DNA from 3 places in the Streptomyces sp. NPDC093085 genome. Region 3 is predicted to be linked to each of the others. Evidence: predicted binding sites of a transcription regulator. Region 3 holds the regulator's gene; each other region holds the start of a gene.
What was found. Region 3 encodes HrcA, which represses chaperone genes, less so after heat shock. Its sites were predicted from a motif close to TTNGCACTCNGNNNNNCNGAGTGCNAA; they were not measured.
Positions count from the first base shown of each region.

Region 1: a site for HrcA is predicted at 6,514-6,540, ahead of groL (chaperonin GroEL). Genes of this name have one in related genera too.
Region 2: a site for HrcA is predicted at 4,053-4,079, ahead of groES (co-chaperone GroES). Genes of this name have one in related genera too.

Region 1 is NZ_JBFBFB010000005.1:228,736-238,801, forward strand. Features, by position in the region: gene murQ (N-acetylmuramic acid 6-phosphate etherase) at 1-203, shown strand, start outside; gene AB0O07_RS17525 (glycosyltransferase) at 475-1,911, shown strand; gene AB0O07_RS17530 (DUF6056 family protein) at 2,099-3,436, shown strand; gene AB0O07_RS17535 (hypothetical protein) at 3,525-3,674, shown strand; gene AB0O07_RS17540 (hypothetical protein) at 3,736-4,476, opposite strand; gene groL (chaperonin GroEL) at 4,764-6,389, opposite strand; gene AB0O07_RS17550 (cold-shock protein) at 6,683-6,886, opposite strand; gene AB0O07_RS17555 (ubiquitin-like small modifier protein 1) at 7,274-7,549, opposite strand; gene thrC (threonine synthase) at 7,704-9,116, opposite strand; SAM riboswitch class I at 9,110-9,237, opposite strand; gene AB0O07_RS17565 (glucosyl-3-phosphoglycerate synthase) at 9,455-10,066, shown strand, end outside.
Region 2 is NZ_JBFBFB010000009.1:203,136-213,201, forward strand. Features, by position in the region: gene AB0O07_RS24285 (MOSC domain-containing protein) at 106-792, shown strand; gene AB0O07_RS24290 (SDR family oxidoreductase) at 878-1,672, shown strand; gene groL (chaperonin GroEL) at 1,871-3,496, opposite strand; gene groES (co-chaperone GroES) at 3,600-3,908, opposite strand; gene AB0O07_RS24305 (hypothetical protein) at 4,179-4,454, shown strand; gene AB0O07_RS24310 (polysaccharide deacetylase family protein) at 4,445-5,470, opposite strand; gene AB0O07_RS24315 (class I SAM-dependent methyltransferase) at 5,553-6,890, shown strand; gene AB0O07_RS24320 (hypothetical protein) at 6,874-7,251, opposite strand; gene AB0O07_RS24325 (hypothetical protein) at 7,337-7,993, opposite strand; gene AB0O07_RS24330 (hypothetical protein) at 8,004-8,780, opposite strand; gene AB0O07_RS24335 (NUDIX hydrolase) at 9,127-9,666, shown strand; gene AB0O07_RS24340 (DUF6596 domain-containing protein) at 9,771-10,066, opposite strand, start outside.
Region 3 is NZ_JBFBFB010000012.1:31,091-41,156, forward strand. Features, by position in the region: gene AB0O07_RS27205 (PfkB family carbohydrate kinase) at 1-645, opposite strand, end outside; gene AB0O07_RS27210 (ribonuclease Z) at 1,043-1,945, opposite strand; gene AB0O07_RS27215 (histidine triad nucleotide-binding protein) at 1,951-2,310, opposite strand; gene AB0O07_RS27220 (16S rRNA (uracil(1498)-N(3))-methyltransferase) at 2,522-3,271, opposite strand; gene AB0O07_RS27225 (nitronate monooxygenase) at 3,268-4,347, opposite strand; gene dnaJ (molecular chaperone DnaJ) at 4,488-5,624, opposite strand; gene hrcA (heat-inducible transcriptional repressor HrcA) at 5,625-6,641, opposite strand; gene AB0O07_RS27240 (MBL fold metallo-hydrolase) at 6,875-7,669, shown strand; gene AB0O07_RS27245 (DUF3097 domain-containing protein) at 7,704-8,540, shown strand; gene AB0O07_RS27250 (Uma2 family endonuclease) at 8,518-9,129, opposite strand; gene hemW (radical SAM family heme chaperone HemW) at 9,231-10,066, opposite strand, start outside.

The DNA.
Region 1 (10,066 bases), on a different contig from region 3:
CCCGCCGGATCGTGTCGCTGGCGACCGGCGCGTCCGACGAGGAGATCGAGGCGGCGCTCACGGCGACCGACGGCGAGGTCAAGAACGCCATCCTGACCCTGCTCGGCCCGGTCGACGCCCCCACCGCCGCCCGCCTCCTCACCGCGTCCGACGGCCACCTCCGCACCGCCCTCCGCCACGCGGCGCCCCCGCGCCCCCTCTGACCCGGGCCCGGAGCCGTCTGCCCGTACCGAGGACACCACGGGCACCAAGGGCACCCCGGCCACCCCGGACGCCACCGACGCCACGCCCGTCAGATCGCCCGACAAGGCCAAACGGAGCATCCACGGGCGCGGTAGCGGGCTGATCGCGCCCCTCGTCCGGTAGATACGGACCGAATGCCCGTGGGATCCGGCCCCTGCCAGCTCAGGAACAGCCGCCCCACCTCCGTGCGGGGGACAGCGCCGCTCCTGCGTGTTCGGTCAGGAGACTGGTTTGACGACTCCTCAGCTTTCCGTGGTCGTTCCGTGCTTCAACGAGGCCGCCGTCATCGAGAGGTTCCACGCGGCCGTCGGGGCCGTTCTCGGCCCGGCCGGGCTCGACTACGAGATCTGCTACGTGGACGACGGCAGCACCGACCGCACCCGGGACATCCTCGGCGGCCTCGGCGCCGACGACCGGCGCGTCAGGTACACGGTGCTCAGCAGGAACTTCGGCAAGGAGGCCGCGATGCTCGCCGGCCTGCGCATGTCGCGGGGGCGGGCGGTGGTCCTCATGGACGCGGACCTTCAGCATCCCCCGGAGCTGATCCCGCGGATGCTCGAACTCCACCGGCGGGGGTACGACCAGGTGATCCCCCGGAGGGACCGCGAGGGCGAGGGGGCGGCGCGCGCCATGGTGAGCCGCGCCTACTACGCCCTGGTGCGCCATGTCATGGATGTGGAGGTGCTCGACGGCGCCGGGGACTTCCGGCTGCTGTCCCGCCAGGCGGTGGACACGGTGGTGTCGCTGCCGGAGACCAACCGGTTCTCCAAGGGCATCTTCTCCTGGATCGGCTTCACCACGGCCACCTTCACCTACCGGAACGCCCAGCGGCTCGCCGGCACGTCGAAGTGGGGAGGCCGCCGCCTGCTCAACTACGGCATCGACGGGCTGCTGTCCTTCAACAACCGGCCGCTGCGACTGGCCATCTACGCGGGCTTCTGGTGCCTTCTGGCGGCGGTCGTCTACGCGGCGTGGGTGGCCTTCGACGTGGCGCTCCACGGGGCCGCCGTCCCCGGCTACGCGACGCTTCTGATGGTCGTGGTCGCGGTGGGCGGGATCCAACTGATCACCCTGGGGATCATCGGCGAGTACGTCGGGCGCATCTACCACGAGGTCAAACGCCGTCCGCCCTTCGTGGTCCGGGAGACGGACCGACGTCCCGCGCCGAGCCCCCGCCCGCCACGCCGGAAACCGCTCACGCGCCCGGCGGACCGCCCGGCCACGGCACGGCAGTTCGCGACGTTCGTGGCGATCGGATGCGTCAACACCGCCGTATACCTGGGCGTCTACATCGCCCTGAACCCATGGATCCCGTACCTCATGGCGCATGTCCTCGGATACGCGGTCAGTTTCGTCGGTTCCTTCCTGCTCAATTCCCGCCTCACCTGCCGGACCCGTCCGACCTGGCGCGGGTTCCTCCGGTATCCGGTGTCCAGCGGCTTCAACCTCGTCGCCTCCGGCGCGCTTCTCTACGTGGCCGTCGGCCGACTCGAAATGGACAAGAATGCCGCCGCGCTCATCGCCGGGGTCCTCGTCACCCCCCTCTCCTTCCTCCTCGCCCGCTGGGCCATCGACTCCGGGGCCCGGCCGGTGGACACCACGGGCATGGCTCCGGACGCTCCTGCCGAAACGGAACAGACGGAACAGGACAACGCCACCCCCGGCTGACAGCACCCGCCCGGACGCGGAGAACCACCCGCCGGTCACGGCCCCGCCGCCGCTCCTTCCCCTGCCGCTCCTTCTGCTGCCGCTCGTTCCCCTGTCGCTCCTCGGCGCGGCCGCGTGGTACGCGCGCTGGGTGCGCCCGAGCGGTGACGACTGGTGCTTCCTGCCTCTCGTACGCGACGGAGGCTTCATGGCCCTGGTGGACACGTTCTACTCCACCGACAACGGCCGGATCGCCAACGGCCTGCTCGTCGCCTCCTACGCCGCGTTCGGCGTCCCGGGCCAGCAGTGGTACGCGGGGATCAGCGCGGCCCTGATGCTGGTCCTGCTGTGGGCGTGGGCGGCGGCGCTGCTGCGGAACTCCGGGTGGCGGCTGCCCCGGGGGGTCCCGCTGTTCTCGGCGGCCATGGTCCTGGCCGTCTTCTGCCTCAGCTCCACCAACACGTACAAGACCTTCTTCTGGCCGGCCGCGTCGGTCTCCCACACCCTCCCGCCCGTCCTCGCGGCCGCCGCCACGATCCCGGCCCTGCCGGCGGCCTCCCGGCGCGCGAAGGCCGCCGCCATCGCCTGCGGATGCCTCGCCGGAGCCGTCATCGGCACGCTGTCGGAGGAGACCTCCGTGGTCGCCCTGACCCTCCTCGCCCCGGCCCTGGCGCTGAGCCGCCGGCTCTTCCCCGCCGGACGGCTCGCCTTCGTACGGGCCTGGTGCGCCGCCACCGGCGCGGGCATCCTCATCGGCACCGCCGTGCTCCTGACCTCGCCGGGTTCGCGCAACCGGCGCGCCCGGCACCACGCGGACTCCCTCCTCACCCCGGAGTCGCTCGTGGCCTCCCTGCGGGGGTACGCGCGCGTCGTCCTCACCCTGGGGACGACATGGCAGTACCTCGCGCCGATCGCCGTGGGGGTGCTCGTCGGCGTCCTCGTCCGCCGCGCGGACGGCGGCGTCCCCCGGCCCGACCGCAGGGCGCGCCTGATCCTCGTATCCGGGGCGGCGGCGCTGCTGTTCTCCGGATACGTCTGCACGGTGATGGCCTATCCGGCGTTCGGCTCCTCGGTCTCGACCGCCAACCGCCTGTGGAACGACTACCTGTTCCTTCTGCTCCTCCTGCTCGTCGGCGCGGGCGGCCTGCTCGGGAACCGAGCGGTACGGCGCCACCGCCGTGGCGCGAGGCCGGTGGCCCTGGGCTCCGCGCTCCTGTGCGCGGGCGTCACCGCCGCACTCGCCGTGTCGCTGCACGGTCTGGAGTCGGACATACGGACGCGGGCAGCGGCCTGGGACACCCAGGACCGCCTGCTCCGGGACCAGGCCACGGCGGGGGCGACGGCGCTGCCCTACACACCGCTGGTCATCAGCGGGATGTCGGAACCCTTCGGCCGCGACGGCAAACGCCAGTGGCCCGCCTCCTGTGTCGCCACCTACTACCAGGTGGAGCGGATCTACCAGGCGGAGAACCCCACGCCCACCCCCGCCCCACCGGAAAACCCCGAGGCCGCCACCCCACCGCACTGGCAGTCGCCGGCGCGCTGACCGGCGCTACGTCCGCGCAGGCCACGTACTACAGCGGGGGCATGCCGGGCCGGTCGTTCAATGTCGAGACCGTCGGCATCAACGACCAGTGGGTCACGTATTTCAACACGTCAGCCAGCTCGGCGGCACGTACAAGGGCGTCACGTACAAGGACCGGAACACCACGACACTCGCCAAGGGCGGCACCCAGTACGTGCTGATGCTCGCCGACCGGACGCGGCGGATCAGCGCCAGGTGAGCGAGTAGGAGCCGCACCCGGCGGGGCGTCACGGGGTGTTCTCCGTGACGCCCCGCCTCTCCTACTCCGTGAGGCGGAGCGCCTTGAGGACCCCGGGCGACAGGGCCACGCCGTTCTCCTTCCCGGGGACCGCCCGCCGGCCGGTGGCATCGATGCCGTACCACCCCTGGGTGGTGTTCACGAGGCCATAGCGCCCGTCGTCGTCCTCCTTCAGCAGCAGGACGTACTCCCGGCCCGCCGTGAGACCGGGGGTCTCGGGTCCCGTGCCGGGGGTCATGTACGCCACCTCGATCGAGCGGCCCGGGACCGTGCCCTTCCCGGTCGCCACCACCCGCGCCGCCGCGACGGTCATGGGCAGCCCGCCGGTGCCCTCGGGGTCATCGGGGTTCTCGGCGCGGCCGGGGCCGAGCTCCACCCGTACGATCACCCGCGCGGCGCCCTCCAGCCGCGCCGTGGTCTCGTAGTACGGCTGGTCGATGACGATCTGGCCGGGCCCGCCCCCGGTGTCCGCGAAGTCGGCCGGACCGCCCGGGGCCAGCAGGAGGGCGGCGCCCCCGACGACGACGGCGACCCCGCACGCGGCGGCGGTCAGCAGGAAGCCACGCAGGGACGGACGGCCGGCCACCACGGTCGTACGGGGCCGGTCCGCCCCCCGGTCGCCCTGCCCGCCGGACCGCCCACCGGCCGGACTCTCCGCCTGCCCGGCCAGCGCGGCCAGTTCGGCGGCGGCGCGGGGGGAGAGCGCTCCGGGCTTCGGGGGCGGGACCGGATTGGCGTTCCTGATCAGGGTTTTGACGCGCATCGGCGGTACGGAACACCTCGGCGGTCAGCTCCTCGGCCGCCGCCCGCTCCCCCGACCTCCGGTGCACGAAGGCGAACACACGCGGGTGGTCACGAACATACAAGGCCGTGAACCGCGCGGCGCGGTCACGGTCGCTCCCGGTCTTCAACGTCTCCACACCCTTTAGGTGTCGTGGACCGGGCACATCCTTACCGTCGCCGTCCACGGAAAAGCCCGGGGGCGGCACCCCTCATCCGTGATGAGGGGTGCCGCCCCCGGTCGGTCAGGACGGTTGATCCGCGAGGGGATCAGAAGTCCATGTCACCGCCCGGCATGCCGCCGCCGGCCGGGGCCGCGCCGGCCTTCTCCGGCTTGTCGGCGATGACGGCCTCGGTGGTGAGGAACAGCGCGGCGATCGACGCGGCGTTCTGGAGCGCGGAGCGCGTGACCTTCGCCGGGTCGATGATGCCCTCGGCGATCATGTCGACGTACTCGCCGGACGCGGCGTTCAGGCCGTGGCCGACCGCCAGGTTGCGGACCTTCTCGACGACGACGCCGCCCTCAAGGCCACCGTTGACGGCGATCTGCTTGAGCGGGGCCTCCAGCGCGAGCTTGACGGCCTGCGCGCCGGTCGCCTCGTCGCCGGTCAGCTCCAGCTTCTCGAAGACCGAGGACGCCTGGAGCAGGGCCACGCCACCACCGGCGACGATGCCCTCCTCGACGGCGGCCTTGGCGTTGCGCACCGCGTCCTCGATGCGGTGCTTGCGCTCCTTGAGCTCGACCTCGGTCGCGGCACCGGCCTTGATGACGGCCACGCCGCCGGCCAGCTTCGCCAGGCGCTCCTGGAGCTTCTCGCGGTCGTAGTCCGAGTCGCTGTTCTCGATCTCGGCGCGGATCTGGGCCACGCGGCCCGCGACCTGCTCGCTGTCGCCGCCACCGTCGACGATGGTCGTCTCGTCCTTGGTGATGGTGACGTTGCGGGCGCGGCCGAGCAGGTCGAGACCGGCGTTCTCCAGCTTGAGGCCGACCTCCTCGGAGATGACCGTGCCGCCGGTGAGGATGGCGATGTCGTTCAGCATCGCCTTGCGGCGGTCACCGAAGCCCGGGGCCTTGACGGCGACGGACTTGAAGGTGCCCTTGAGCTTGTTGACGACCAGGGTCGACAGGGCCTCGCCCTCGACGTCCTCGGCGATGATCAGGAGCGGCTTGCCGGACTGGATGACCTTCTCCAGCAGGGGAAGGAGGTCCTTCACACTGCCGATCTTGGAGTTGGCGATCAGGATGTACGGGTCGTCGAGCGACGCCTCCATACGCTCCATGTCCGTGGCGAAGTACGCCGAGATGTAGCCCTTGTCGAAGCGCATGCCCTCGGTGAGCTCAAGCTCAAGGCCGAAGGTCTGCGACTCCTCGACGGTGATGACGCCTTCCTTGCCGACCTTGTCCATGGCCTCGGCGATCAGCTCGCCGATCTGGGTGTCGGCGGCGGAGATGGAGGCGGTCGAAGCGATCTGCTCCTTGGTCTCCACGTCCTTGGCCTGCTCCAGCAGGGCGCCGGAGACGGCCTCGACGGCCTTCTCGATGCCGCGCTTGAGGGCCATCGGGTTGGCGCCGGCCGCGACGTTGCGCAGGCCCTCGCGGACGAGCGCCTGGGCGAGGACGGTGGCGGTCGTCGTGCCGTCACCGGCGACGTCGTCCGTCTTCTTGGCTACTTCCTTGACCAGCTCGGCGCCGATCTTCTCGTACGGGTCCTCAAGCTCGATCTCCTTGGCGATGGAGACACCATCGTTGGTGATCGTGGGGGCGCCCCACTTCTTCTCAAGGACGACGTTGCGGCCCTTGGGGCCAAGGGTGACCTTGACAGCGTCGGCGAGCTGGTTCATACCGCGCTCAAGACCGCGCCGTGCCTCCTCGTCGAACGCGATGATCTTGGCCATGTGAAGTGGTCCTCCCGGACGGGGGTGAAGGCTCCGGACCGCGCTGGCGCCCGCGACGGACGGCCTGAGCGCCGGTGGTTCATTGCTCCACCAGCCCTCGGGGCCTCACCGACCCGGTCCTCAGTTGTCACTCTCACTCGGAGAGTGCTAACGCCAATAATTAGCACTCGGCACCTTAGAGTGCAAGCGTCTACTTGAGGGGGGCACACGCATGTGGGGCCCGCATCCGTGTCGGATGCGGGCCCCACATGCGTGAGTGCGTGCAGATGCGTCGGTGGCCGATCGCGCCGGGATCAGACGGCGAGCTTGACCATGTCCGCCTGCGGACCCTTCTGGCCCTGCGAGATCTCGAACTCCACTCGCTGACCCTCTTCAAGGGTGCGGTAACCGTCCATCTGAATCGCGCTGTAGTGGACGAATACATCCGCACCACCGTCGACCGCGATGAAGCCGTAGCCCTTCTCCGCGTTGAACCACTTGACGGTGCCCTGAGCCATGCCAACTCCCCTATTACTGGCCCTTACAGGGGGCCATACTTCGCGCCGGAACGCGTCGACCGCGGCTGAATGTATCTGCCCAACTGCCCTCTGCAACAGGTCAATCGGACGAGAAATCTGGGCGTGGCCGAACACGCATAGCGCTGAATACACCACGCTCCGGGGCAAGTCGGGCCGGGCAAAGCGTACGTACGCCGCGAAAGGCACCAGGACTTTGCCCTCATCTTGTCGCGTTCTCGCTCGCGTTCCGAGCGGCCGACAGGGGAGGAAGGGGAGGGCGTTCCCCTACTCTACCGTGCTCAACCATGTAGAACGGTCCCCTCCGCTTCTCTTGCGGAGAGGACCGATTCCGTCACAGAACGCACATCACGGCGTCCCGGGCACGCGTCAGCCGCCGGCGACCGCCGGGATGATGGAGACGCCCGCGCCCGCCGGGGTCGCGGTCTCCAGGCCCTGTTCGAAACGGACGTCGTCGTCGTTCACGTACACGTTGACGAAGCGGCGCAGCTTGCCGTCGTCGTCCAGGACCCGCCCCGAGATGCCCGGGTGGTTGGCCTCCAGCGACTGGATGACCTCGGAGAGGGTCGTGCCCTCCGCGGGGACCTCGGCCTGGCCACCGGTGTAGGTGCGGAGGATGGTGGGGATACGGACCTTGACGCTCATGGTGGTGAACCTTTCTGCGAAGTGGGGCGGGTCTGCGTGCGGAGAGCGGACGATCAGGTGGCACGCGCACAACGTCGTACAGCGTGCCCCTCGTACGGGGGTACGAGTCCTCCGGATCGCCCGGAACGGAAAGTTCCGGGCAACCGTACGGCCGTCAGCCCGCCGCCGCGCCCTCGCCACCCGCACCCGCGAGCCCCGCGGCGCGGAACGCGTCCAGGCTCGGGCGGATGGTCGCGGAGGGGCCGGTCGTCGGGGCCACGGCGTCCAGCGTCTTGAGCCCGTCCCCGGTGTTGAGGACGACGGTGGTGAGCGACGGGTCGAGCAGACCGGTTTCGATGAGCTTCTTCGTCACGCCGACGGTCACCCCGCCCGCGGTCTCGGCGAAGATGCCCTCGGTCCGCGCGAGCAGCTTGATGGCGTCCACGACCTGCTCGTCGTCGACGTCCTCCACCGCGCCGCCGGTGCGCCGCGCGATGTCCAGCACATACGGGCCGTCGGCCGGGTTGCCGATCGCCAGGGACTTGGCGATGGTGTCCGGCTTCTGCGGCCGTACGACGTCGTGCCCGGCCTTGAAGGCGGTGGAGACCGGCGAGCACCCCTGGGCCTGGGCGCCGAAGATCTTGTACGGCCTGTCCTCGACCAGACCGAGCTTGATCAGTTCCCGCAGCCCCTTGTCGATCTTCGTGAGCTGGGAGCCGGAGGCGATCGGGATGACGATCTGGTCGGGCAGCCGCCAGCCGAGCTGCTCGCAGATCTCGTACGCGAGGGTCTTGGAGCCCTCGCCGTAGTACGGCCGCAGGTTGACGTTGACGAAGCCCCAGCCCTCGCCCAGCGGGTCGCCGATCAGCTCCGAGCAGAAGCGGTTGACGTCGTCGTACGTGCCCTCGATGCCGACCAGGTCGCCCCCGTACACCGCGGCCATGACGACCTTGCCCTGCTCCAGGTCGTGCGGGATGAAGACGCAGGAGCGGAAGCCGGCCCGGGCGGCGGCGGCGCCGACGGCGCCGGCCAGGTTGCCGGTGGAGGAGCAGGAGAGGGTGGTGAAGCCGAAGGCGCGGGCCGCCTCGACGGCGATGGCCACGACGCGGTCCTTGAAGGAGTGCGTCGGGTTGCCGGAGTCGTCCTTGATGTGGAGCGAGCCGGTGATGCCCAGCTCACGGGCGAGGTTGTCGGCCTTGACGAGCTTGGTGAACCCGGGGTTGAGGCTCGGCTTGGCGGCGACGTCGGCGGGGACGGGCAGCAGCGGCGCGTACCGCCAGATGTTGTCCGGGCCCTCGGCGATGCGCTTCTTCAGCTCCTCGGGGTCCCCGCCCGGCAGGTCGTACGCGACTTCGAGCGGCCCGAAACAGCTCACACAGGCGAAGATGGGGCCGAGGCCGAAGCGCTCGCCGCATTCGCGGCAGGAGAGCGCGGTGGCGGGCCCGAGATCGATGGTGGCGTTTCCGGCGCTCCCGGTGCTCCCGGCGGCTTCCGTACCGCTTCCGACCGCTTCCGTACCGTTTCCGGTGGCGTCGGTTCCGCTCTGGACGGTCTGCACAGCCATGATGGCGAGGCCCTTTCTCCTCATCTTCCTCGCGACGTACTTCGCCACGAGACGGAATTGGCACCTTCCCCACCGTGACCTCGCGGTCGGCGGGAGGGTTGCCGGGACTTCAACGGGCCGTTCCCTCTGTCCCTCTGGATGAGCGCTATGGCGACCGGAGCTGGATCCGGTGCGTTTATGTCTGGCGCGTACGTCTGTCACGCACGTCTGTCGCGTTGTGTCTGTCCGGCCTGCGCCACCCCGGCATGCGATGGTCACTGGCCTTGTTCAAGACTGTAACCGAAGGTGCGGAGGGTTGAGATAGTCGTCCGCACCGCGAGATGGATCACTTTCGAGGAAAGCACAGCAGGGGAGTGTCCAGGGTGCTGGAAGAGGTGGAGCAGTGGCTGACCAGGCGTTCCTGGTCGGCGGCGGACCGTACGCCCGAACAGCTCCTGGCGGCGAAGGCGGCGCGCGGCGCCACGGTGAGCGTGGTCCTGCCCGCGCTCGACGAGGAGGCCACGGTCGGTGCGATCGTCGGCGTGATACGGCGCGAGCTGATGGAGCGGATCCGGCTCGTGGACGAGCTGGTGGTGATCGACTCCGGCTCCACCGACCGTACGGCCGAGGTCGCCGCGGCGGCCGGCGCCCGGGTGGTCCACCGGGACGCGATCCTGCCCCGGCTGCCCGCGCTGCCCGGCAAGGGCGAGGTGCTCTGGCGGTCGCTCCTGGTGACCAGCGGTGACATCGTCTGCTTCGTCGACGCGGACCTGCGGGAGTTCTCGCCGGACTTCGTCTCCGGGATCGTGGGCCCGCTGCTCACCGACCCCGAGGTGCACTTCGTGAAGGCGATGTACGACCGCCCGCTGCACCCGACGCCCGACGGAACCGCCGCCGGCGGCGGCCCCGGCATGGGTCCCGGCAGCGGACCCGGCAGGGGCGGCGGCCCCGGCGTCGCGGCGCAGGGCGGCCGGGTGACCGAGCTGGTGGCGCGC
Region 2 (10,066 bases), on a different contig from region 3:
CTGCAACTCCCCTGCGGGCGGCACTGTCCCGCGAGCGTTCCCCGCGGGATCCCCTCCGGGAAATCACCACGACGTCCGCACCGGGCCCGATTAGCGTAGGCGGGTATGAAGCTTCTGACCGTGAATGTGGGACAGCCGAAGGCCGTGGAGTACACCGACGCGCCCGGTGGCGCCACGGGGATCGACAAGCGCCCCGCCGAGGGCCCCGTCCAGGTGGCCGATCCGGGGCCCAAGGGGGTGGGGGCGAGCGGGCTGCTGGGCGACTCGGTCTGCGATCTGCGTCATCACGGCGGCACCGACCAGGCCGTCTACGCCTTCGCGCGCGAGGATCTCGACTTCTGGGAGCGCGAGCTGGGGCGCCCCCTCGCGAACGGGGCCTTCGGCGAGAATCTGACCACCCAGGGCCTCGACATCACCGGCGCGCGGATCGGCGAGCGCTGGCGGATCGGCTCCGAGGTGGTGCTGGAGACGACGAGCGGACGGATCCCGTGCCGTACGTTCCAGGCGTGGCTGGGCGAGACCGGCTGGGTCCGGCGGTTCACCCGCGCGGCGGTGACCGGCGCGTATCTGCGGGTCATCACTCCGGGGGAGATTCGGGCGGGCGATCCGATCGAGGTGGTCCACCGCCCCGACCACGACGTGACGGTGAGCCTCGCGTTCCGCGCCTCCACGACGGAGCGGGAGCTGCTGCCGAGGGTGCTGGCGGCCGGAGAGGCGCTGCACGGCGAGGAGTTGCGGACCGCGCGGGAGTACGTGGCGAAGCACGGGACGTCCGGGAAGTCCGGGGAGTAGCCCGGGGAGCGGCGGGCGGCGGCGGGAAGCGCCGGGAAGGGGGACGGCTCCGGGGGCTTCCCGGCGCAGGCATTACCGTGCGCGTATGACGACTGCTCTGATTACCGGCGCGACCGCGGGCATCGGCGCCGCCTTCGCACGGCGGCTGGCGGCGGACGGGCACAACCTCGTGCTCGTGGCCCGCGACACCGAGCGCCTGCGGGACGAGGCCACCGAACTCCACGATCTGCACGGCATCGAGGCCGAGGTGCTCACCGCCGACCTGTCGGCCGACAGCGGGATCGAGGCGGTGGAGAAGCGGCTCTCGGACCGTAAGCACTCGGTGGACCTGCTGGTCAACAACGCGGGCTTCGGCAGCAAGGGCCGGTTCCTCGATGTGTCGATGGCCGACGAGCTGATGATGCTGAAGGTGCACTGCGAGGCGGTGCTGCGGCTGACGTCGGCCGGGGTGAGCGGGATGAAGGCGCGCGGGCGGGGCGGTGTCGTCAATGTGGCGTCGGCCGCCGCGTTCGTCCCGCGCGGGACGTACGGCGCGTCGAAGGCGTGGGTCGTGCAGTTCACCGAGGGGGCGGCGCGGGATCTGGCGGGGTCGGGGGTACGGCTGATGGCGCTCTGCCCCGGTTTCGTACGGACCGAGTTCCACGACCGGGCCGGTCTGGACACCGGGAACATCCCGGCGTGGATGTGGCTGGACGCGGACAAGCTGGTGACGGCCGCGCTGGCGGACCTGGCGCGCGGGAAGACCGTGTCCGTACCGGATCCGCGGTACAAGGCGCTGATGGGGGCGGCGAAGCTGACGCCGCGTTCGGTGCTCGGCGGGGTCACGTCGAAGATGGGCCACAAGTTCGGCCCGCAGCACCAGGGCCGGGGCGGCTCCTGACGGCGGACGGCGCCCGGCCGGGACCGCGCGACCGCACCGTACGTACGGACATGCCGGAGGCCCGGCGCCCCCGTGGGGACACCGGGCCTCGGCGTCGTGCGTACCTCCGTACGTACGGACCTCCCTGCGGATGTCCGTGCGCCGGGGGTGACATCCGTACGTACGGGGACGGCCCCGCACCCGGCATGTCCCGTGGCGTCAGTGGCTGTGGCCGTGACCGCCGTGGGCCGCCTCGGGCTCCTCCTCGGCCGGCTTCTCGACGACCAGGGTCTCGGTCGTGAGGAGCAGCGCGGCGATGGAAGCGGCGTTCTCCAGGGCGGAGCGCGTCACCTTGACCGGGTCGATGACGCCGGCCTTCACCAGGTCGACGTACTCGCCGGTGGCGGCGTTGAAGCCGTTGCCCTTGTCCAGGTCCGCCACCTTCGAGGTGATGACGTACCCCTCCAGGCCGGCGTTCTCGGCGATCCAGCGCAGCGGCTCGACCACGGCGCGGCGGACGACCGCGACACCGGTGGCCTCGTCGCCGTCCTTGCCGAGGTTGCCCTCCAGCACCTTGGCGGCGTGCACCAGGGCGGAGCCACCACCGGAGACGATGCCCTCCTCGACCGCGGCGCGGGTCGCGGAGATGGCGTCCTCCAGACGGTGCTTCTTCTCCTTGAGCTCCACCTCGGTGGCGGCACCGACGCGGATCACGCAGACGCCGCCGGCCAGCTTCGCGAGGCGCTCCTGGAGCTTCTCGCGGTCCCAGTCGGAGTCCGTGGTCTCGATCTCGGCCTTGATCTGGTTGACGCGGCCGGTGATCTCGTCGGCGGCACCGGAGCCGTCGACGATGGTCGTGTCGTCCTTGGTGACGGTGACGCGGCGGGCGGTGCCCAGCACGTCCAGACCGGCCTGGTCGAGCTTGAGGCCGACCTCCTCGGCGATGACGGTCGCACCGGTGAGGGTGGCGATGTCGCCGAGCATGGCCTTGCGGCGGTCACCGAAGCCGGGCGCCTTGACGGCGACCGCGTTGAACGTGCCGCGGATCTTGTTCACCACGAGGGTGGAGAGCGCCTCGCCCTCGACATCCTCGGCGATGATCAGCAGCGGCTTGGAGCCACCGCCCTGGATGACCTTCTCCAGAAGCGGGAGCAGGTCCTGGATGGAGGCGATCTTGCCCTGGTGGATCAGGATGTACGGGTCGTCGAGGACGGCCTCCATACGCTCCTGGTCGGTCACCATGTACGGGGACAGGTAGCCCTTGTCGAAGGCCATGCCCTCGGTGAAGTCCAGTTCGAGCCCGAAGGTGTTGGACTCCTCGACGGTGATGACACCGTCCTTGCCGACCTTGTCCATCGCCTCGGCGATGAGCTCGCCGACCTGCTCGTCCTGGGCGGAGAGCGCGGCGACGGCGGCGATGTCGGACTTGTCGTCGATCGGACGGGCGGTGGCGAGCAGCTCGTCGGAGACGGCCTTGACCGCGGCGTCGATGCCCTTCTTCAGGGCGGCCGGGGAGGCACCGGCGGCGACGTTGCGCAGGCCCTCGCGGACCAGCGCCTGGGCCAGCACGGTGGCGGTGGTGGTGCCGTCACCCGCGATGTCGTTGGTCTTGGTCGCCACCTCCTTGACGAGCTGGGCGCCCAGGTTCTCGTACGGGTCGTCCAGCTCGACCTCGCGGGCGATGGTGACACCGTCGTTGGTGATGGTGGGGGCGCCGAACTTCTTGTCGATGACGACGTTGCGGCCCTTGGGGCCGATCGTCACCTTCACCGTGTCGGCAAGCTTGTTGACGCCGCGCTCAAGGGCGCGACGGGCGTCCTCGTCGAACTTCAGGATCTTCGCCATGGGAGCTTCTCTGTCCTCTCACATGAGTCGCGCCCCTGTCCGCCCGGCGTTCGCGGGGAGGGCCAGGGGCGCGGCTCACAAACAAAAGTAAATCTTGGGTGAGTTACTTCTCGATGACCGCGAGCACGTCGCGGGACGAGAGGACGAGGTACTCCTCGCCGTTGTACTTCACCTCGGTGCCGCCGTACTTGCTGTACAGAACGACATCGCCGACGGAGACGTCGAGCGGAAGCCGCTCGCCGTTCTCGAAGCGGCCCGGGCCCACGGCCAGGATGACGCCCTCCTGGGGCTTCTCCTTGGCGGTGTCCGGGATAACCAGGCCAGAGGCCGTGGTCTGCTCGGCGTCGAGCGGCTGGACCACGATGCGGTCCTCAAGCGGCTTGATGGCAACCTTGGTGCTGGCGGTCGTCACGATCCGACCTCCCCCTTCGGAGATCTCACGGGGTTAACTGTCTGAGGGTGGCGCCCTTGGGACCCGTCGTCGCGGGTGCCGGATCCGTCAGTCGCGCTTGGCACTCTCCAGTGGGGAGTGCCAGAGACGACACTATGACCGCGATTAGCACTCGGTCAAGCGGAGTGCCAATACGGATGGGCGCGGCGCGTCTCTCCGACAGGGAAACGGGAGGGACGAGGGGTTCGTTCCGCTGTCGTCCCACACCTGTGTACGTACGGGAGTTCGAGCATGGGTACGGGCGTGCTCCGGGTGTACGCGGTGGACGACGGCGACCGCGCGGGAGACCGGGGCCGGGGCGGGCGCCGGGGCCACGGGGGCAGCCGGTTCCGCCGGGGCCACGGGGGCAGCGGGGACGGCGGGCAGGTGCGCCGCCTTGCGGCCGAGGCGTTCGATGGGGTCGAGCGGGTCGGCCGACGGCGCGCAGCCGGCGGTCAGGAGCGCACCGGCCGCCACCACTCCGGCCAGGGCGGACCCCAGCGGCCGGTGCGCGGGGGTCATACGTAGTCCTCCAGCTTGGCCACGGCGTACCCCTTGTCCGTGATCACCTTCATCACCTGCCGGATCATGTCGGGCATGGTGCCCTTCCAGTCGTCCCGGCCCCGGAAGTGCGTCAGCACGATGTCCCCGGGGTGCAGGTCCCGGTCCCACTCGCGCCACTCCATGTGGTCGGGGTACGCCTCGGCCGTCCACAGCGGCGCGGCGCGCACCCCGCAGCTCTTGGCGGCGCGCAGCGTGTCGTGGTTGTAGTTGCCGTAGGGCGGCCGGAAGAGGGTGGGCCGCTTCCCGTACCGCTTCTCCAGCTTGTCCTGCTGGTCGCAGATCTCGGTGCGCTGCTCCTCGTAGGAGAGTCCCGGCAGGTAGGGGTGGTTGAGGGTGTGGTTCTGGATGGTCACCCCCCGGTCCTGCATCTCCTTGAAGTAGCCGTAGTTGTCGTTGATGACGTAGTCGCTGAGGAAGGCCGTGTACGGGATCTTCAGCTCGGTCATCATCCGCAGCAGGTCGGGGTCCTTCTCGGAGCCGTCGTCCATCGTCAGGAAGACGACGCGGTCCTTGACGGGGACGGTGGTGAAGACGGGCGGCAGGTTCTCGCCCTCCTCCTCGTCCGTGATCTCGAAGCCCTTGCGGTTGGTGATCTCCGGCTTGACGGCGGGGGGCGGGGGCGCGGGGAGGGGGGTGCTCGCGAGCCCCCACTTCTTCGCCGCGACGGCGCGCGCGGCCTGCGAGCGGCGCGTCTGCTCGGCGTACGAGAGGGTGCCAGCGCCGCCCTCCTCGCGGGCGCCGGGTGCGCCGGGGGCCGCCGACCGGCCGTGCGCGCCGTTGCCCGCGCCTTCGCCGGAGCTTCCCCCGGAGCCTTCACCGGAGCCGCACGCCGAGCCGGCCGCGGCGACGAGCAGCGCCGTCAGGAAGACGGCGCACTGCCGGGTGCGCCGGGGCGTGCGGTGGGGAGTGCGGCGGGTGCGGGGCGCCGCCACGGGCGCTCCCTCTGCTGCCTTTTGTTCCTTTTTTCCTACTAGCTGCATGGTGCCGCATCCTGTCAGCGGGCGCCGTCCCCGCCCGGCCGACACCGCCGCCCGGCGCGTACGGTCCCTCTCCTGGCCCACAATGGGCCAGGTGACCGCCCGCACCCCCGCTTCCCCCTCCTCCCCCGCCTCCTCGTCGCTGGCGCCCCTGCTCTCCCCCGAGGGCCAGGCGCTCCTCGCCGAGCTGCGCCACCACGACCCGGCCGGCGAACTGGCCCTCGCGACCCGGCTGCGCCGTGACCATCCGGCCGAGCTGGTCTCGGCGGCGCTCGCACAGGCGCGGCTGCGCCAGCGGGCGGTGGCGAAGTTCGGCGCGGCGGACGCGTACCGCATGTACTTCACGCCGAACGGCGTCGAGCAGGCCACGCGCCGTTCGGTCGCCGCCTACCGGGCAGCGCGGCTCCGGACCCTCGTACCCCCGACCGGCGACGACGGGGGCGCGCCCCGGGTCACGGACCTGTGCTGCGGCATCGGCGGTGACGCGATCGAGCTGGCGCGGGCGGGCTTCGCCGTCACCGCCGTCGATCTCGACCCGCCGACCTGCGAGATGGCCCGGACGAACCTGGCCACCCTGGCCCCCGACGCCCCGCCCGCGAAGGTCACCCGGGCGGACGTCCGCACGTACGACCTCACCGACGCCGGGACGCTCTTCATCGACCCGGCGCGGCGCGGCGGCCGGGGCCGGATCTTCGACCCCGAGGCCTACTCGCCCCCGCTCTCCTGGGCGGTGGAGGCGGTACGCGGCGCCGGCGCGGGCGCGATCAAGATCGCCCCGGGCATCCCGCACGAGCTGATCCCCGAGGGGTTCGAGGCCGAATGGATCTCGGACGGCGGCGACGTCAAGGAGGCGGTCCTCTGGCACCTCCCCCGCACCACCCCCACCACCCCGGACACCCGCCGCGCCACCCCGGACACCGCCCCCACCACCCCGGACACCCGCCGCGCCACCCTCCTCGCCCCCGGCAGACCCCCCGTCACCCTCATGGGCCGCGGCCTTCCCGACCCCCCGGTCCGCCCGGTGGGCCGCTTCCTGTACGAACCGGACGGCGCCGTCATCCGGGCCCATCTGGTCGCGGAGGTCGCCGAGGAGATCGCGGGCGGCCTGATCGACGAGACGATCGCGTACATCACCACCGACGGCGCGCACCCCACCCCGTACGCCACCGCCTACGAGATCACCGACGAACTCCCCTTCAACCTCAAGAAGTTGAAGGCCCTGCTCCGCGACCGCGAGGTGGGCGTCCTGACGGTGAAGAAGCGCGGCTCGGCGGTGGAACCGGAGGAACTCCGCCGCCGCCTCAAACTCAAGGGCCCCAACACGGCCACCGTCTTCCTGACCCGCGCGGCAGGAGCCCCCACCATGCTCCTGGGCCACCCGACGCCGGTCCCCGGCGGTGAGGCGGTCAGCCGAGGTCGGTGAGTTCGTCGGCGTAGATCCGGGAGAGGGGCTGGGGGCCTACGTACTGCTGGCAGTTGCACTGGCGCAGTTCGTACTTGAGGGGCTTCTTGTTCTCGTCCAGTTCGGTCGGGATCTCCACGTCCTCATGGCACTTGCCCTGGCGGTCGTGCTTGGCGAGGTGGTGGGAGCAGCCGCAGACCGGCTCCGGGGGTTTCTGGGCCACCTCCAGGGCCTCCCGTTCGGCCTGGCGTTCGTGCTCGGCCAGTTGCAGGCGCTGCATCTTCCGTTCATGCCGGGTCCTGAGCGCGGTCCTTCCGGTGTCGGCCACCCAGCCGAAGCCGCCGACGATGAAGAAGACGAAAATCCACCAGAGCCAGTCCATCCGCCGCCCCCTCGCACCTGAATGGCGCATACGTTCTCTTCAGGATAAGACCGTCGCCGTACGAACCGCGTCGGCGATGCGCGCCTCAGCGGTGCGCGCCGCCGCGCGGGCGGGGCGGGAGCCGGGGGCGGAGGCGGACCGCCCAGTGGCGTTGGGTGAGCGCCTGGGCGATCCCCACGGCGCCCGTGAGCAGGATCGTCGCGCCCAGGCCGAGTTGGTACGCCGTTCCGCTCACCGCGGTCTCACGGGACGAGGCCTCGGCCAGTGCGACGCCGATCACCCCGGCCCCCGCCGGGGAGAGCACCACCGAGGGCAGCAGCCACAGCACCGACCTGCTGTGGGCCAGGGCGCGTTCGTCGGCCGCCGGCTCGTCGGTCAGCTCCGCCCACGCGGTGAGCCGCTGCCGGATGACGGCGCCCCGGTGGAGCCAGAAGCCGAACCCGACCGCCGCGGGTATCAGCAGGAGCGCGGCGAGGAAGAGGGCCACCGCTCCGCCCACGGGGTCGAAGCCCGTCTCGCCGAGGCTCTGGACCGCGAGCGCGACACACGCCCACCCGAGGGCGGCGGCCCCCGCCAGCAGCCAGAGCCCGAGCAGCCGCGCCACCCCGAGCCCGCGCCGGGTCAGCTCCGCCAGGGCCGTGGCCCGCTCCGCGAGCAGGGCCGCCTCGTCGGGCCAGGCCGGTTCGTCCTCGGGCGGCGGGGCGGGCGGCAAGGGCCGACGGGTGATCATTCCAGTGATCATTGGGGAGAGGTTAGCGTCCTTCCGGGGGCGCGTTCCGACCGGTCGGGGGCGGCAGCGGAGTCGGCGGGGCTGCCGGGGTGGCCGAGGCGGCCGGGGTGGCTGGGGCCGCCATAGTGGCTGGGGTGGCTGGGTCGGTCGGGGTGGGTGGGTCGGTCGGGGTGGCCGGGGTGGCCGGGGGCCGCAGTCTCAGCGCCCAGCGGTAGTGGGCCACCGCCCTCGTCACCCCGGCAAGACCCGCGATCCACAGGACCGTGCCCGCGACCATCGCGTACGCGACATCCGTGTACGTGTCCTCGCCGCGCACCGCCGTGGCCGGTACGACGAGCGCCACGCCCAGCCCCGCAGCGCCCGCCACGAACGACGTGAGCAGCCAGCTCAGGCTCCGCGCCGGCATCCGCAGCCCCGCGTCGGCCCCGGGGTCGCTGTCCAGCGCCGCCCACTCGGCCATCAGCGCGCGCACCCGGCGCGCCCTGCCGACCGACTCCGCGAGGAAGATCCCGGCCGTGAGGAGGGTGGCCAGGCCGATGCCCGCCAGGGGCAGGGACATCAGGGCCATCGCGTCATCGGTTCCGTCCACGAACGCCTTCAGCACCAGCGCGATCAGCGCCCAGCCGGCCTCCACCCCCAGCGTCAGCAGCCAGTACGCCGCCAGCGCCGCGGGACCCAGCACGCGCCCGCCGAGGTGGGCGAGGGCCAGGGCGCGATCCGCGAGCAGGGCAGCGCGGTCGGGCCAGGAGCGCAGATGCGCCGGGGGCGGAGGCGGGGGCAGCGGCGTGCGGCGTGACATGGGCATGAGAGTAGCCACCTCCTCCCGTCCCCTCTCTCCGCACCCTTCGTCACTTAACGTTGCCCCCTCATGTGCGCGCACCCGTACGGGAACTGACGATCGACCTCGCCGTGCGCCGGGACGGAGTGGGACGCAAACCCCGTGAACTGGTAGAAACGTTGACGTCATAGGGCCATGAATCGGGTGCCGCCGCCCCGTATCGACAAACACGCCGGGGCCGCCGCGGCCTCCTCGTCACACCGACCGAACCCCATCTGCCCGTCACCGTACGTGACCTCGCCCTCAGGGCGTCACAGCGGCCGTTCCGGTGGGTCCAGGGCTGAGAGCACAAGGAGTTGAGTTGACCGTGGCTGTCGAAGCGAGCGCCATCATCAAGGAGTTGAATCACTACCTGCTTGGCCACCCGGACGAGACGTCGGCGACCATGCCCCTGTTCGACGCGCTGCTCGACCACTCCCGCCAGGGCGTCTGTCTGCACCACGGGAGCTGCCCGGTGGTCCGCGCGGGCGCCATCCTCCTCGACGAGCGGGGGCGCGCGCTCGCCCTGCGGTACGGGGCGGCCTGGGGGTTCGCCGAGGGTGCGCCCGCCCCGTCGGACCAGTCGCTCAGCCGGACCGCTTCGCGGGTGCTCCAGGAGTTCGCCGGGGTGGCCGAGGTCTGGACGGCGCCCGGCGAGGAGGGCCCGATCCTGGTCGACACCTCGCCCGCGGCCCCGGAGGACGGCCGCCGCACCCGCTTCGGCTTCCGCTATCTCTTCCGGACCCACTCACGCGTCCTGGTCCCCGCGATGGCCGCGCTGGGGCGGGCCCGCTGGACCTCGCTGGACGAGATCGGGCCGCCCCGGCTCCGCCACCGGCTCCAGGACAGGATGGCCGTATCCCGGTAGCCGGCCGGTGGCGCCGACGGGCCACGGGCCGGGGTCTGGGTCGGGGCAGGGGCCGGGGTACGGGCCGGAGCCGGCCGGAGGTGCGGGGCCGCCGTGGAATCGTGTCAGCCGAGTTCCGCGGCGCGGCGGAGCAGCAGGGCGCGTTCGGCCTCGTTACGGGTGAGCCCGGCGGCCCGTTCGAACGCGGCGCGCGCCTCCGCCGTACGGCCGAGACGGGCCAGCAGGTCGCCCCGGACGCTGGGCAGCAGGTGGTACGCCTTGAGCGCGGGCGCGCCGGCGACGGCGTCCACCAGCGCGAGCCCCGCCTCGGGCCCCTCGGCCAGGGAGACCGCGACGGCCCGGTTGAGTTCGATCACCGGGGAGGGGGTGAGCGCGGCGAGCCGGCCGTACAGGGCTGCGA
Region 3 (10,066 bases):
GGGGCACTCCGTACGGGTGTACCGCATGGCCTCCTCGGCGTTGGGCAGGAACGCCTCGCAGTGCGCCAGGTCGGCCAGGCCCGCCAGGTCCCAGCGGCCGGTGTCGTCCCAGCCGACGTCGGCGAAGATCCGGGTGCCGTGGCGCGCGCTGTGGGCGATCCACTCGTCGCACCGGCCCGGCGCGAGCGCGGCGACGGCGGCCCGCGCGCGGGGCGGGCACTCGGGGAGCGCGGCCTCCGGGGGCGGTGCCTCGTGGCCGTGCGAGACCATGGTGCGCTCGCCCTCGTACGCCATGGAGACGGTCACCGGGGAGTGCCAGCCGGGCACGGTGCGCGACCGGGAGAGGTCGATGCCCTCGCCCTGCTCCAGCGCGTCCCAGCAGTACTCCCCGTAGTGGTCGTCCCCGAAGGCGGCGCAGAGCGAGGTACGCAGCCCGAGGCGGGCGAGCGCGGAGGCCATGTTGGCGATGCCGCCGGGGCTGGACCCCATGCCCCTGGCCCAGGACTCGGTGCCCCGTACGGGGGCGCTGTCCAGGCCGGTGAAGATGATGTCGAGGAAGACCGTGCCGGTCAGGTATACGTCGCACTCGGGGTCGTCCGGGGCGCGCAGCGGGCCGAGCGGGTCGACATCGGCGGTGTGGTCCAGTGCGGAGTGCCCCCGGGCGGTGTGCGCGGTGTGCCCCAGGGCTGGCTGCTCCGGGCCGGAGCCGGCCGGGGCGTCGGGGGCCGGGGCGTCGGGGGCCGGGGCCGACCGCTCCGGGGCCGTGCGTTCCCGAGCCGTACGTTCCGCTCCCCTACCGTCCCCACCCGTACGGGATCCCCCCGTACGGGATCCGGATCCCCCCGTAAGGGATCCCCCCGTACCGCCGCCGCCCGTATGGTCCGGGGCGGCGTGGGCCGGGTCCGTGTTCTCTGTGTGGTCCAGCGGGTCTCCATGGGGTGTGATCACGGCGGGCTCCCGATCGCGTGCGGATCCGGACAGTCTGCCCGATCCCCGGGCCCCTCCTGACCGGCCGGCGGGAGGCCGCCCCCGGAGGCCGCCGTCAGCGCTTCGGCAGCGGTACCCGTACGAGGTCGGCGGCGACCGTCAGTTCGCCCGCGAACCCCGCCGCGCGCGCCTGCCGCTCGAACTCCCCGGGGTCGCCGTAACGCTGCGAGAAGTGCGTCAGCACGAGATGGCGTACGCCGGACTCCGCCGCCACCCGCCCCGCCTGACCCGCGGTGAGATGACCGTACGTATCGGCGAGGAGTTCGTCCTCGTCCAGGAACGTCGACTCGATGGCCAGCAGATCGCACCCCTCGGCGAGCGCGAACACCCCGTCGCAGAGCCGGGTGTCCATGACGAACGCGAAGCGCTGCCCCCGCCGCACCTCGCTGACCTCGTCGAGCGTGACGCCCCTGAGCACCCCCGCGCGCTGGAGCCGCCCGATGTCGGGCCCGGCGATCCCGTGGGCGGCGAGCCGCACGGGGTCCATCCGGCGCCCGTCGGGCTCGGTGAGGCGGTAGCCGTACGCCTCGACGGGGTGCGAGAGCTTCCGCGCCTCCAGGGTGTACGCGGGGGTGTCGGCCAGCACCCCCGCCGCCGCGACGGGCGCCTCGGTGAGCGGGACCGTCTCGCGGTAGGCCGTGGCGTACCGGAGCCGGTCGAAGAAGCGCTGTCCGCTCGCCGGGTAGTGCGCGGTGATCTCGTGCGGCACCTGGTCCAGGTTGATGCGCTGGATGACCCCGGCCAGGCCGAGCGAGTGGTCGCCGTGGAAGTGCGTGACGCAGATCCGGTTGATGTCGTGCGCGGCGACGCCGGCGCGCACCATCTGGCGCTGGGTGCCCTCGCCCGGGTCGAAGAGCAGGCCCTCGCCGTCCCAGCGGAGCAGATAGCCGTTGTGGTTGCGGTGGCGGGTGGGCACCTGGCTCGCGGTGCCCAGCACGACCAGTTCCCGTACGGACACGGCGGTTATCCCGGGGGCCATTCGAGGCCGCGTCCGCCCAGGACATGGGCGTGCGCGTGGAAGACGGTCTGGCCTGCGCCGGCGCCCGTGTTGAACACGATGCGGTAGCCGGTGGCGTCCACCTGGTCACCGGCGGCCACGGCGGCGGCCTCGCGCAGTATGTCGGCGGCGACGGCCGGCTCGGCGGCGGCGAGGGAGGCGGCGTCCGGGTAGTGGGCGCGCGGGATGACCAGGACGTGCGTCGGGGCTTTGGGGTTGATGTCCCGGAAGGCGACGGTGGTCTCGCTCTCGCGCACGACGGTCGCCGGTACCTCCCCCGAGACGATCTTGCAGAACAGGCAATCCGCCTGTGGTTCTCCGGCCATGGCCCCGGCCTCCTGGGTGATGGTGCGGGCTGGTGATGGTGCGGGTGTGCGCTGGTGCGGTGGCTGGCGGCTGCCGCCGAGTGATCAGCCGCGGCCGCACCGCATGCTATCCGTACGGCCGGGAGCGGCGCCCAGGACCGGCGGTCAGGAGCGGCGTCGTACGGCCAGGACCGGCGGCCGTACGCACGGTGCGGGACCGGCGGCCGTACGGTCAGGACCAGCGTCCCGTGCGCCCCAGGAGCAGTGCCGCGGCCGCCGTACCCGCCGTGGAGGTGCGGAGCACGGTGGGGCCCAGCCGGTACGGGCGCCCGCCCGCCTCGGCGAACACCGCCAACTCCTCGGGCGACACGCCGCCTTCCGGCCCGACGACCAGCACGATCGAACCGGCGGCGGGGAGTTCGGCGGTGGCCAGCGCCTCGCTGTCGGCCTCCCGGTCCTCGTGCAGGACGGCCGCGAGGTCGGCGGTGGCGAGCAGGGCGGCGACCTGCTTCGTGGTCATGGCGTCCGCGACCTCGGGGAACCGCACCCGGCGCGACTGCTTGCCCGCCTCCCGCGCGGTGGCCCGCCACTTGGCGAGCGCCTTCGCGCCCCGGTCGCCGCGCCACTGGGTGACGCAGCGTGCGGCGGCCCAGGGGACGATGGCGTCGACGCCGGTCTCCGTCATGGTCTCGACGGCGAGTTCGCCCCGGTCGCCCTTGGGGAGGGCCTGGACGACGGTGATGTGCGGGGACTCCGGCGGCTCCTCGGCGATCGCGTCGAGCTGGACGACCAGCCGGTCCTTGCCCTCGGCCGCCAGCACCACGCAGTCGGCCCACCGGCCGGCGCCGTCGGTCAGGACGACGTCCTCGCCGGGCCGCATGCGCTTCACCGATACGGCGTGCCGCCCCTCGGGCCCGTCCAGGACGAACCGGTGGCCGTCCCGGGGGCCGAAGTCGTCCACGACGAAGACGGGAGCCGTCACGGGGCGCTGCCGAGGCCGGGGAGGAACGAGGCGCGGGTGGCGGCGAGTTCGCCCGCCAGGATCTCGACGAGCTTCCCGGCGGGCAGTTCGCGCGCCATCCGGTGGCCCTGGCCCGCCCAGAGCGCCATGCCCTGCGCGTCGCCCGCCTTGGCCGCGGCCTTGCGGAGCCCGGAGGTGAGGTGGTGGACCTCGGGGTACGCGGGCGGGGCGTACGGGCCGTGCTCGCGCATGAAGCGGTTGACGAGGCCGCGCGCGGGGCGTCCCGAGAAGGCGCGGGTCAGTTCGGTGCGGACGAAGAGCGGGTTGGTCATGGCCTGCTTGTGCAGGGCGTTGGCGCCGGACTCGGGGCAGACCAGGAACGCGGTGCCGAGCTGGGCGGCGTCGGCGCCCGCCGCGAGGACGGCGGCGATCTGGCCGCCGCGCATGAGGCCGCCCGTGGCGATGACGGGGAGCTGGACGGCGTCCTTGACCTGCGCGATCAGCGAGAGCAGCCCGATACCGGCGCCGTCCGTGGCCGGGTCGTCACGGTGGGTGCCCTGGTGGCCGCCGGCCTCGATGCCCTGGACGCAGACGGCGTCGGCGCCGGACCACTGGGCGGTCTGGGCCTCCTCGGGCGTGGTGACGGTGACCACGGTGTACGTACCGGCTTTGGCGAAGGCGTCGAGGGTGGCCCGGTTCGGGCAGCCGAAGGTGAACGAGACGACCGGCACGGGGTCGTCGAGCAGGATCGCGGTCTTGGCCTCGAACGCGTCGTCCCACCCGGTCGTGGGGTCACCGAGCGGGGTCTGGTACCAGGCGGCCTCACCGGCGAGCTGCTCGCTGTAGACCTCGACGGCCGCGTGGTCGGCGTAGCGCGGCTGCGGCATGAAGAGGTTGACGCCGAAGGGGCGGCCGGTGAGGCCCCGGAGCTGCTTGATCTCCTCGTACATGCCGTCGACCGTCTTGTAACCGGCGGCGAGGAATCCCAGTCCCCCGGCCTCGGAGACGGCCGAGGCGAGCTTCGGGCAGGAGGCGCCGCCCGCCATGGGGGCCTGCACGATCGGATACCGGCAGAGATCGGTCAGTGCGGTGGACATGCACGCATGGTGCCATGCCCACGACGGCACCTCCGAATCGGCCTCTTCCGGCCACGGGCCCGGGGCCCCTTACGGGCAACTCCCGGGCCCTCGGCCGGTGTACGGAGGGACACGGTCCCCAGCGGCCGGGGCCGCCGGGCCTACCGCCCGTTGAACGCGTCCTTCAACCGCGAGAACAGCCCCTGCTGCCCTGGCTGGAACTGGCCCGTGGGCCGTTCCTCGCCACGGAGCTGGGCCAGTTCGCGGAGGAGGCGTTCCTGTTCCGGGTCGAGCTTGGTCGGGGTGATCACCTCGACGTGGACGATCAGGTCGCCCCGGCCGCCGCCGCGCAGGTGGGTGATGCCCCGGCCGTGCAGCGGGATCGACTGGCCGGACTGGGTGCCGGGCCGTACGTCGATCTCCTCCATGCCGTCCAGCGTGTCCAGCGGGCACTTCGTGCCGAGCGCCGCCGCCGTCATCGGGATGGTCACCGTGCAGTGCAGGTCGTCGCCGCGCCGCTGGAACGTCGTGTGCGGGACCTCGTGGATCTCCACGTACAGGTCCCCGGCGGGGCCGCCGCCCGGGCCGACCTCGCCCTCGCCCGCGAGCTGGATCCGGGTGCCGTTGTCGACGCCCGCGGGGATCTTGACGGTGAGCGTACGGCGCGAGCGGATCCGTCCGTCGCCGGCGCACTCGGGGCACGGGGTCGGGACGACCGTCCCGAAGCCCTGGCACTGCGGGCACGGCCGCGAGGTCATGACCTGGCCCAGGAAGGAGCGGGTGACCTGGGAGACCTCGCCCCGGCCGCGGCACATGTCGCAGGTCTGGGCGGCGGTGCCGGGGGCCGCGCCCTCGCCGGAGCAGGTGGTGCAGACGACCGCGGTGTCGACCTGGATGTCCTTGGTCGTGCCGAAGGCCGCCTCGTTGAGGTCGATCTCCAGCCGGATCATCGCGTCCTGGCCGCGCCGGGTCCGCGAGCGCGGGCCGCGCTGGGACGCGGTCCCGAAGAACGCGTCCATGATGTCCGAGAAGTTGCCGAAGCCGCCGGCGCCGAAGCCGCCCGCGCCGCCACCGCCGCCCGCCGAGAGCGGGTCGCCGCCGAGGTCGTAGACCTGCTTCTTCTGCGGGTCCGACAGCACCTCGTAGGCGGCGTTGATCTCCTTGAACCGCTCCTGCGTCTTGGGATCGGGGTTGACATCCGGGTGCAGCTCGCGCGCGAGCCTGCGGAATGCCTTCTTGATCTCGTCCTGAGATGCGTCGCGGCGTACGCCGAGTACGGCGTAGTAGTCCGTGGCCACTTACGACTCCGCCAGGATCTGTCCGACGTAACGTGCCACTGCGCGTACCGCTCCCATCGTTCCGGGGTAGTCCATGCGGGTCGGTCCGACCACGCCGAGTTTGGCGACTGCCTCGTCGCCCGAACCGTAGCCGACCGCGACGACGGACGTGGAGTTGAGGCCCTCGTGGGCGTTCTCGTGCCCGATACGTACGGTCATGCCGGGGTCCGCGGCCTCGCCGAGCAGCTTGAGGAGCACCACATGCTCCTCCAGCGCCTCCAGCACCGGCCGGATGGTCAGGGGGAAATCGTGTCCGAAGCGGGTGATGTTGGCGGTTCCGCCGATCATCAGCCGCTCCTCGGTCTCCTCGACCAGGGTTTCCAGCAGGGTCGCGAGGACCGCCGAGACGGTGCCCCGGTCCTCCTGCTCGAAGGAGTCGGGCAGGTCCTGCACGAGCCTCGGGACATCCGTGAAGCGGCGTCCGACGATCCGGCTGTTGAGCCGGGCCCGCAGATCCGCGAGGGAGGTCTCGCCGAACGGTGCCGCGCAGTCGACCATGCGCTGCTCGACCCGTCCGGTGTCCGTGATCAGGACGAGCATCAGCCGGGCGGGCGCGAGGGCCAGCAGCTCCACATGCCGCACCGTCGAGCGGGTCAGCGAGGGGTACTGGACGACGGCCACCTGCCGGGTGAGCTGCGCGAGCAGCCGTACCGTACGGGCCACGACGTCGTCGAGGTCGACGGCGCCGTCGAGCAGGTTCTGGATGGCGCGGCGCTCCGGCAGGGAGAGGGGCTTGACCCCGGCCAGCCGGTCGACGAAGAGCCGGTAGCCCTTGTCGGTCGGGATGCGCCCGGCGCTGGTGTGCGGCTGGGCGATGAAGCCCTCGTCCTCCAGCACCGCCATGTCGTTGCGCACGGTCGCCGGTGAGACACCGAGCTTGTGCCGCTCGGTGAGGGCCTTGGAGCCGACGGGCTCCTCCGTGCCGACGTAGTCCTGGACGATCGCCCGCAGCACCTCGAGCCTGCGTTCGCTGAGCATGGCGCACACCTCCCGATGTCGTCCGTCTCGTCCGTCGTCCCGTGCCCGCCGGGGCGTTCGCACTGCCCGCCCCGCCGGTCGTCCGGCCGGCCGCCTTGGCACTCGCTTCCGGCGAGTGCCAGCGCCCACCGGTTCAGTGTACGGCCGTGAGGTGCGCCCCGAGCAAGGTCGGCCGACCACGGTACCCGGCGGATCCGGCGCCGATTGTCAGTGGTCTCCCGTAGCGTCCCGGTATGGACGTCCGTTGGGAAGAGCACGGGTGGGAGCGGCTGGCTCCCGGAGTGGGCCGCAGAAGGCTGCCGGGGTGGGACGCGACGGTCGGTCTGGTGTGCGGGGAGGGGGGTGCGCTGCTGTACGACACGGGGTCTTCCCCGGCGGAGGGGGTCGAACTCGCGGTGCCGGTACGGGCGCTGCTGGGCGGGCGGCGGGTGACCCATGTCGCACTGAGCCATCCGCACTTCGATCATGTGCTCGGGACGGTGGCGTTCCCGGGGGCGGCGGTGTACGGGGCGGCGGGGATGGCGGAGCTGCTGGCGGGGGCGGGCGCGGAGGAGCTCTGTGCGGAGGCGGTACGGGAGGGCGTGCCGGAGGCGGCGGCGCGGGCGGCGGTGGCCCGCCTGGTGCTCCCCGGGCACGAGGTCGGGGCCGGGGACGGGGAGGAGGTGACGGTGGACCTGGGCGGCGGGCAGCGGGTGGTGCTGGTGAACGCGGGCCCCGGGCACACGGCGCACGACCTGGCGGCGCTGGTCCCGGGCGCGGGGCCGGTGGCCTCGGGCGCGCGGCCGGGGCTCCCGGGGGCGTCGCCGGTGGTCTTCTGCGGCGACCTGGTGGAGGAGTCGGGCGCCCCGCAGGCGGGCCGGGACGCGGTCCCGGAGGCGTGGCCGGCCGCCCTGGACCGGCTGCTGGCGCTGGGCGGCGAGGGGGCGGTGTACGTGCCGGGGCACGGGGCGGTGGTCGACGCGGCGTTCGTACGGGCGCAACGCGCGGCGCTGGCCGAACAGTTCGGCGGGTCGGGGGCGCCGTCGTAGCCCCGGCCGCTTACGCCCGCATATCGTCGGGCCCATGCGCAGCTACAGCCCCGATCTGACGCCCCCGTGGAAGAAGTCCACCCCCGCGCCGGAGGTCCCCGCCGAGCCGGATCTGGTGGTCGAGGAGGTGACCACGGGGTTCTGCGGCGCGGTGATCCGGTGCGAGAAGAGCGCGGAGGGGCCGACGGTCACCCTGGAGGACCGTTTCGGCAAGCACCGCGTCTTCCCGATGGTGGCGCGCGGCTTCCTGCTGGAGGGCCGCCCGGTGACCCTGGTCCGCCCGCGCCCGGCGCGCGGGGGCGCTTCCGGGGGCGGTCCGGCCCGTACCGCCTCCGGCTCGGTCGCGGTCCCCGGCGCCCGCGCCCGGGTGGCGAGGGCGGGCCGGATCTATGTGGAGGGCCGGCACGACGCGGAGCTGGTCGAGAAGGTCTGGGGCGACGACCTGCGCATCGAGGGCGTGGTCGTGGAGTACCTGGGCGGCATCGACGATCTTCCGTCCGTGGTCGCCGAGTTCGCCCCGGCCCCCGACGCCCGCCTGGGCGTCCTGGTCGACCATCTCGTCCCCGGCTCGAAGGAGTCCCGTATCGCCGCGTCGGTCACCGGCCCCGATGTCCTGGTCGTGGGCCACCCGTACATCGACGTCTGGGAGGCCGTGAAACCGTCCTCGCTCGCCATCGACGCCTGGCCGAAGGTCCCGAGGGGCGAGGACTGGAAGACGGGCGTCTGCCGCGCCCTGCACTGGCCGGAGAACACCGGCGCGGCCTGGCAGCACATCCTCTCCCGGGTCCACACCTACCGGGACCTGGAGCCCGCGCTGCTGGGCCGGGTGGAGGAGCTGATCGACTTCGTCACGGTCGGCGGTGCGTCCTGATCGGCGGAAGCGTCCCGAACCTGGTGGTGTCCAAGTTGATCCCGAGCATGTCGAGGGGCAGTGGTTCTCCGAACTTGGAGGTCCGCTCCACCTGGTAGTCCGCCTCCTCCCCGCTGCCCCTGGGCTGGGTGAGCAGGACACAGTGCGCCGCCATCGGATCGATGATCAGGTAAACGGGAATACGGCCTGCCGCGTAGATCGAACGCTTGACGCCGTAGTCGCGGTCGATGCTGCTCTTGGAGACCACCTCAAGCACCAGAGTGACGGCCGGAGCAGGGACAAGATGACCGGGGCCGTCAAAGGCGCCGTGCTCCACCACGACGAGGTCCGGCTGCGGCTGGGTCGACTCGCCGGGGATCGAGAGGTCCTGAGTCTGGACCGGGTACCAGTTGTCGAGCGGAATCTGTCGCTCTACGAACAGAACGATCAAGTTATGGACCCAGTCGGGCCCGGCCATCATCACGATTTCGCCCCTGAGGAGTTCCGCCTTGACCGCCTTGGAAACCTCAAGCCGCGCGAAGTCGGTTTCGAGGCTCTGGCGCCGTTCGGCGGCGGTGTCGGTGATCGGTCGCTCATCCACAGCGGTCATCTCCGTGAACCTCCACATTCCGCCGCTTCTGTTAGCGGCAGGGTAGGAAACCAGCGTAAGCAGCCGCCCCCCGATCCGCCGGGATTCACCCCAGGGAGTGATCAGTCCACCAGGTCCCTGACGACGGCGTCGGCCAGGAGGCGGCCCTTCAGGGTGAGGACGGCGCGGCCCGCCGCGTACGGCCCGGGGGCGAGGAGGCCGTCGGCACGGGCGCGGGCGGCGGCGGTCAGGCCGGCCGGGCGGAGGAGGGACAGGGGGCAGCCGTCGGCGAGGCGGAGCTCCAGCAGGATGCGCTCCACCCTGCGGTCCTCCTCGGTGAGGAGTTCGCGGCCCGCGCCCGGGGAGCGGCCCTCCGCGAGCGCCTGGGCGTACGCGCCGGGGTGTTTCACGTTCCACCACCGCACGCCCCCGACATGGCTGTGCGCGCCGGGGCCCGCGCCCCACCAGTCCGCGCCGCGCCAGTACAACTCGTTGTGCAGACAACGGGCTGCCTCGGTGGTGGCCCAGTTGGAGACCTCGTACCAGGTGAAGCCCGCCTCGGCGAGGAGCTGGTCCGCGATGAGGTAGCGGTCCGCGTGCTCGTCGTCGTCGGTCATGGGGACCTCGCCGCGCCGGATCCGGCGGGCGAGCCCGGTGCCCTCCTCGACGATCAGCGCGTACGCCGAGATGTGGTCGGGGCCGGCGCCCACCGCCGCCGCGAGCGTCTCGCGCCAGTCGCGGTCGCTCTCCCCCGGCGTGCCGTAGATCAGGTCGAGGTTGACGTGGTCGAACCCGGCGGCGCGGGCCTCCGCGACACACGCCTCGGGGCGCCCCGGGGTGTGCGTACGGTCCAGGACCTTCAGGACGTGCGGCTTGGCGCTCTGCATTCCGAAGGAGATCCGGTTGAAGCCGCCTTGGCGGAGGGCGGCGAGGTACGCCGGGTCCACGGACTCCGGGT